2 linked regions of the Salipiger abyssi genome follow. The protein of the gene in region 1 binds, or shares a complex with, the protein of each later gene. Links are inferred from orthologs where the notes say so. Each region holds a gene or a part of one and is shown on either strand. Other genes may lie near its edges.

The links.
Region 2: the proteins of Ga0080574_RS18375 (region 1) and dnaN are in contact, whole or in part, in a cryo-EM structure (PDB 8GIZ), measured with the Escherichia coli proteins. The link is inferred for Salipiger abyssi from one-to-one orthologs.

Annotation. Positions count from the first base shown.
Region 1 is NZ_CP015093.1:3,044,122-3,047,432, forward strand. Bases 162-3,160 are described here. They hold Ga0080574_RS18375 (DNA polymerase III subunit delta'), read right to left. Parts: upstream 2,221-3,160; coding sequence 1,102-2,220; downstream 162-1,101. Other genes in these bases: Ga0080574_RS18370 (alpha-D-ribose 1-methylphosphonate 5-triphosphate diphosphatase), read left to right, coding at 162-1,080; tmk (dTMP kinase), read right to left, coding at 2,217-2,843; Ga0080574_RS18385 (D-alanyl-D-alanine carboxypeptidase family protein), read right to left, coding at 2,840-3,160. Also shown: more of Ga0080574_RS18370, read left to right, coding at 1-161; more of Ga0080574_RS18385, read right to left, coding at 3,161-3,311. UniProt on the Escherichia coli protein: Part of the beta sliding clamp loading complex, which hydrolyzes ATP to load the beta clamp onto primed DNA to form the DNA replication pre-initiation complex.
Region 2 is NZ_CP015093.1:1,716,868-1,720,162, forward strand. What follows is about bases 58-3,040. They hold dnaN (DNA polymerase III subunit beta), read left to right. Parts: upstream 58-981; coding sequence 982-2,100; downstream 2,101-3,040. Other genes in these bases: dnaA (chromosomal replication initiator protein DnaA), read left to right, coding at 58-827; recF (DNA replication/repair protein RecF), read left to right, coding at 2,258-3,040. Also shown: more of dnaA, read left to right, coding at 1-57; more of recF, read left to right, coding at 3,041-3,295. UniProt on the Escherichia coli protein: Confers DNA tethering and processivity to DNA polymerases and other proteins. Acts as a clamp, forming a ring around DNA (a reaction catalyzed by the clamp-loading complex) which diffuses in an ATP-independent manner freely and bidirectionally along dsDNA.

The sequences.
Region 1 (3,311 bases):
TCCGAAATGCCCGTCGCGGGCGCCGCGCTGGAGGGGCAGGGGCTGTTGCTGATGCCGGGCTTTGTCGACATGCATGGCGACATGATCGAGCGCGAGGTCGAGCCGCGCCCGAATGTGAAGATGCCGATGGAGCTGGGGCTGCGCGATCTCGACCGCAAGCTCAAGGTTTCCGGCGTGACGACCGGTTACGCGGCGGTCAGCTTCAATCCGAAATCCACCTATGGCCATCTGCGCAGCTACGACCATTCGCAGGCGATGCTGCGCGCGCTCAAGGGCATGCGCGGGGCGCTGAAGGTGGATCACAAGGTGCATGCGCGGTTCGAGGTCACCTTTCCCGGCGCGCTGGAGGTGGTCGAGGAGCTGATCTCCGAGGGCACGGTCGATCTGGTCTCGCTCACCGATCACACGCCGGGGCAGGGGCAGTATCGCGATCTGGAACGGCTGAAGGCGCGCACCGCCGCCGAGCGCGGACTTTCCGACGAGGAGGCGGCGCAGGCGGTGCAGGCGCGCATCGACGAGCGCCGGCAGGCGACCGGCGATCTGGCCGCCACGCTGGAGGCGATCTCTGGCACCTGCCGCCGCCATGGCATCGCTCTGGCCAGCCATGACGATGACACCGCCGAAAAGGTCGCGCTGATGGTTTCGCTCGGCGCCGCGATCAGCGAGTTTCCGGTGACCGAGGAGGCGGCACGCGCGGCCCGCGCGGCCGGGCTGATGACCGCGATGGGCGCGCCCAACGCGCTGCGGGGCGAGAGCTATTCCGGCAATCTCTCGGCGCGCGCGGCGCATAAGGCGGGGCTGCTCGATATTCTGGCCGCCGATTACCACCCCTCGGCGATCCTGCCGGCGGTGCTGGTGCTGGCGGCGCAGGATCCCGACGGGCTGGCCGGCGCCACCCGGCTCGCCTCCGCCAACCCGGCGCGGGCGCTGGGGCTGGGCGACCGGGGCGAGATCGCGCCCGGCAAGCGTGCCGATCTGGTGATCGCCGACGATCAGGGGGTGGGCCATGTGCGCATGACGTTCAGCGCCGGGCGCAAAGTGTTCTCGGACGGATCGCTGCGGATTGTGGCGGAGGGATGAAACCCACCCGGCAGGTGCGCCCTAGCTGACCTTGTGCAGTTGCAGGATCAGATCGAGCACCAGCGCCGCGGGATCGACATTGACCGCGCGGGCGTGGCGGGCGCGGTCGCCGGCCTGCTGCGCGACCTGCGCCCAGGCGCGGCCCCTGGCGGCGTCGGGAGAGAGCCGCGCGAGCATCGCCGCCTCGCCGGGCGCGGCCTCGGGCATTGGCGGCTGGCCGGTCACGCCGGCGCGGGCCAGCCGCCCCAGCGCGATATCCATCAGCGTCAGCGTCAGATCGAGCCGCGGCTCATTGGCCTTGCCGGCGGTGCTTTCGCCGAGAGCGATGGCGCGCGGGCGGTCGAGCCGGGGCAGGGTGTCGAGCAGCGCCACCAGATCGGCATAGAGCCGCAGCCCGTCATGGTTGAGCAGCCGCATCGCCGCGCCGACCGAGCCCGCCGAGAGCGCCGCCAGCGCCTGCGCGTCCTGCGGGCCGACCTGCGCGCCGGCCTGATCCAGCGCGGATTTCATGTCCTCGGGCGAGAGCGGCGCCAGCCGCAGCTCGCGGCAGCGCGAGCGGATCGTCGGCAGCAGCCGCGAGGGCTGATGCGCGACCATCAGCAGCGTGGTGCGTGCCGGCGGTTCCTCGAGCAGCTTCAGGATCGCGTTGGCGGCGCTGACGTTCAGCTCGTCCATGCAATCGACGATCACCACCCGGCGCCCGCCCTCGGCGGAGGACAGGGTGAAGAAGCCCTTGAGCTTGCGCACCTCGTCGACGGTGAGCTGGGTCTTGAGCCGCTTCGCCTTGTCGTCCCAGGCGCGGCGCAGCAGGAAAAGCCCGGGTTCGGAGAGCGCGGCCATGCGCCGGGCGACCGGATGGTCGGGGGCGATATCCAGGCTTTCGGGCGGTGGCGGCGCGCCGAAAAGCCCGTCGCCGGTATCCTCGGGCGTGGCCAGCAGGAACCGCGCGATGCGCCAGGCCAGCGTCGCCTTGCCGAGCCCCTTCGGCCCGGTTAGCAGCCAGCCGTGATGCAGCCGGCCATAATTATAGGCATCGAGGAAATCCCGCTCGGCCCGGGTCTGCCCGAAAAGCTGCTCGGTCTCGCGCGGATGCGGCGCGCCCTCGACGCGGTCGGGCTGGGGAATCTCGCTGTCGCTCATGCCCGCGCTTTTAGCGCGGCAAGCACATCCTCCGCCACCGCTTCCGGTGCGCGGTTGCCGTCGATCACCGCAAAGCGCGTGGCGAATTCCTCTGCCAGCGCCAGAAAGCCGGCGCGCATCTTTTCCTGAAGCCCGATTCCGAAATCCTCGAAACGCTCCTCGGCGGTGGCCCGCGCCTTGGCGCGCGACAGGGCCGCCGCCGGGTCCATGTCGATGAGGATGGTCAGATCCGGCTCCACCCCGATCATCAGATCGTGCAGCGTGTCGACCGCGCGGCGCAGGTCGCCACGCGACAGGCCCTGATACATGCGGGTGGAATCGGCAAAGCGGTCGCAGATCACCGTGGCGCCGCAGGCGAGGGCGGGCTGGATCGTGCGCTCCAGATGATCGCGGCGGGCGGCGGTGAAGAGCAGCAGCTCGGTCTCCGCCGACCAGCGCTCGGGATCGCCCTGAAGCACCAGCGCGCGGATCTCCTCGGCACCCGGAGAGCCGCCGGGCTCGCGGGTCAGCACCACCTCGCGCCCGTCTGCGCGGAGCGCCTCGGCCAGGAGCCGCGCCTGGGTGGATTTCCCCGACCCGTCGATCCCCTCGAAGCTGACGAACAGCCCCTTTCCTGCGCTCACATTGCCTCTCCGGCAGGCTCGTTGAGGCGGCTCAGCAGCTCCTGGCTGACCACCATCATGCGCTTGGCAAAGCCGCCGCCGGCCACCGCATGGGCGGCAAAGAGCGGCACCCGATGCTCGGGCAGGCCTTCGGGGCGGATGATCAGCTCGGCCAGTTTCTGGCCCTCGGCAATCGGCGCCTTGAGCGGGCCGGTATAGACCACCTCGGCATCGAGCCGCGTGCCCGGCGTCACCGGCACCAGCAGCGTCACGTCCTCGCGCGAGACGAGGCCAACGCTGTCCTCGGCGCCCATCCAGACCTCGGCGCTGGCGATCTCGGTCTCCTTGGTGACCAGCTTGCGCTCGGCAAACTGGCGGAAGGCCCAGTTGACGATGGCTTCGCTCTCTTCGGCACGGGCGCGCTCGCTTTCGAGCCCGGTCATGGCAAAGACCACGCGCCGCTCGCCCTGCTTGGCCGAGCCCACAAGG
Region 2 (3,295 bases), 1.3 Mb from region 1 along the record:
TGCTCTACCTCTCCGCCGAGCAGTTCATGTACCGCTTCGTCCAGGCCCTGCGCGAACGCCGCATGATGGATTTCAAGGAGCTGTTCCGCTCGGTCGACGTGCTCATGGTCGACGACGTCCAGTTCATCGCCGGCAAGGACAGCACGCAGGAAGAGTTCTTCCACACGTTCAACGCGCTGGTCGACCAGAACAAGCAGATCATCATCTCGGCCGACCGCGCCCCCGACGAGATCAAGGATCTGGAAAACCGCATCCGCAGCCGTCTGCAATCGGGCCTCGTGGTCGATCTGCACCCGACCGATTACGAGCTGCGCCTCGGCATCCTGCAATCCAAGGTGCAGAACTACCGCGAGCAATACCCCTCGCTGCAACTCGATGACGGCATCCTGGAATTCCTCGCGCACCGCATCTCGACCAATGTCCGCGTGCTCGAAGGCGCGCTGACCCGGCTTTTCGCCTTTGCCTCGCTGGTCGGCCAGCCGATCACCATGGAGCTGACGCAGGACTGCCTCTCCGACGTGCTGCGCGCCTCGGACCGCAAGATCTCCATCGAGGAGATACAGCGCAAGGTGGCCGAGCACTACCATATCCGCCTCTCGGATCTCATCGGCCCCAAGCGGGTGCGCAACTTTGCCCGTCCGCGCCAGGTGGCGATGTATCTCTGCAAGCAGCTCACCGCGCGCTCGCTGCCCGAGATCGGCCGCCGCTTCGGCGGGCGCGACCACACCACCGTGATGCACGGGGTGAAGCGCATCGAGGAGCTGCGCAGCCAGGACAGCCAGATCGCCGACGACATCGAGTTGCTGCGCCGGGCGCTCGAAGCCTGAGTCTCTCTCACAACAATTCCGGTCGGGGCCGCCGCTGTGTGGCCCCATGGCCTTGACGCTGCCGGAAAACCGTCGGATCAATCGCTGAAACAGGGTTGGAGCAGCCGGGCCGAGGCGCTACGGTGCGCCTCCGGCATGTCGGAGGGATAGGGTGATGAAAGTCAGTATCGAACGGGCGACGCTGCTGAAAGCGGTCAGTCAGGCACAATCTGTTGTGGAGCGCCGCAACACCATTCCGATCCTCGCCAATGTGCTGATCGAGGCGGAGGGCGACACGGTGACTTTCCGCGCCACCGATCTCGATATCGAGGTGCTGGACAAGGCGCCCGCCATGGTGGAGCGCGCCGGCGCCACCACCGTCTCGGCGGTCACCCTGCACGAGATCGTCCGCAAACTGCCCGACGGCGCCATGGTCCAGCTCGCCGATGACGGCGCGGCGGGCCGGCTGACCGTCACCGCGGGCCGGTCGAATTTCAACCTCGCCACGTTGCCGAAGGAAGACTTTCCAGTGATGGCCTCGTCGGAATACAGCTCGAATTTCACTGCCAAGGCAGAGATGCTGCGCAAGCTCTTCGACAAGTCGAAATTCGCCATCTCGACGGAAGAGACCCGCTATTACCTCAATGGCGTCTACATGCATGTGGCCGACAGCGAAGACGGGCGCATGCTGCGCTGTGTCGCCACCGACGGCCACCGCCTCGCCCGCATCGACGCGCCCCTGCCCGCCGGCGCCGAGGAGATGCCCGGCGTGATCGTGCCGCGCAAGACGGTGGGCGAGCTGCGCAAGCTGCTCGACGAGGACGACATGGACATTGCCGTCTCGGTCTCGGAAACCAAGGTGCGCTTTGCCACGCCCGACATCACCCTGACCTCCAAGGTGATCGACGGCACCTTCCCGGATTATTCCCGCGTCATCCCCGCCGGCAACACCCGCCGGCTCGAGGTCGATGCCAGCGAATTCGCCAAGGCGGTGGACCGTGTCGCCACCGTCTCCTCTGAACGCTCGCGCGCGGTCAAGCTGCAACTCGACGAGGACCGGCTGGTGCTCTCGGTCAACGCCCCCGACAGCGGCGCCGCCGAGGAGGAGCTGGCGGTGGCCTATGGCGACGAGCCGCTGGAGATCGGCTTCAACGCGAAATACCTGCTGGAGATCGCCAGCCAGGTCGACCGAGAGAACGCCGTCTTCATGTTCAACTCCTCGGGCGACCCCACCCTGATGCGCGAAGGCAACGACACCAGCGCCGTCTATGTCGTGATGCCGATGCGGGTGTGACGCCGGCGCAAGCAGCATCAGGCGTTTGCCCGGGCGGCCATGCCGCATTGGAGTATTTGGAAAAAGATGAAGCTCAGGCGCGCGCTTTGTCTTTCATCTTTCTGAAAGTACTCCCCGACTCCCTTTGCGGCCAGTGCAACGCCGGAAGGCCTGGCGCATGAGCCTGTATCTCTCCCGTCTCACCCTCTCGCATTTCCGCTCGCACAAGCGCGCGGCGGTCGATGTGGATGCGCGGCCCGTGGCGATTTACGGGCCGAACGGCGCGGGCAAGACCAATCTCATCGAAGCCGTGTCGCTGCTTTCGCCCGGGCGCGGCATGCGGCGGGCCTCGGCGCAGGAGATGGCGCGGCGGCCGGAGGCGCTGGGCTGGAAGATCGGGGCGCTGCTGCACGGGCCCGAGGGCACGCATGAGATCGCCATTCGGTCGGAGGGCGGCGCCGCGCGACAGGTGGAGATCGACGGCAAGCCTGCGCCGCAGACCGCGCTGGGGCGGATTGCACGCGTGCTCTGGCTGATCCCGTCCATGGACCGGCTGTGGATCGAGGCGCCGGAGGGGCGGCGGCGCTTTCTCGACCGCATGACGCTGAGTTTCTTTCCCGACCACGCTGAGGCGTCGCTGGCCTATGAAAAGGCCATGCGCGAGCGCAACCGGCTGCTCAAGGAGCAGATCCGCGATGCGCATTGGTATGCCGCGCTCGAAGGGCAGATGGCCGCGAGCGGCGCCGCGATCCAGCGCAACCGGCAGGCGGCGCTCGACCGGCTGGCGCGGGCGCAGGAGGGGGCGGAGACCTCCTTTCCCACAGCCGAGCTGGCGCTGGTCTCGACCGAGGCGGATATCCCCGCGACCGAGGCGGATCTGCGCGCGGCGCTGGCCGAAAGCCGGTTTCGCGACATGGCTGCCGGACGCACGCTGATCGGGCCGCATCGCGCCGATCTCTACGGGGTCTTTGCCGCCAAGGGCGTGCCGGCCTCCGACTGTTCCACCGGCGAGCAGAAGGCGCTGCTCATTTCGCTGATCCTCGCCAATGCGCGGGCGCTTTCCGCCGAGGTCGGTGCGCCCCCCATTCTGCTGCTCGACGAGGTGGCGGCGCATCTCGATGCGAACCGCCGCGCGGCGCTTTACGACGAGATCTGCGCGCTGGGGGCGCAGGCCTGGATGACCGGAACGGGACCGGAACTTTTTGCCGAGCTGGGG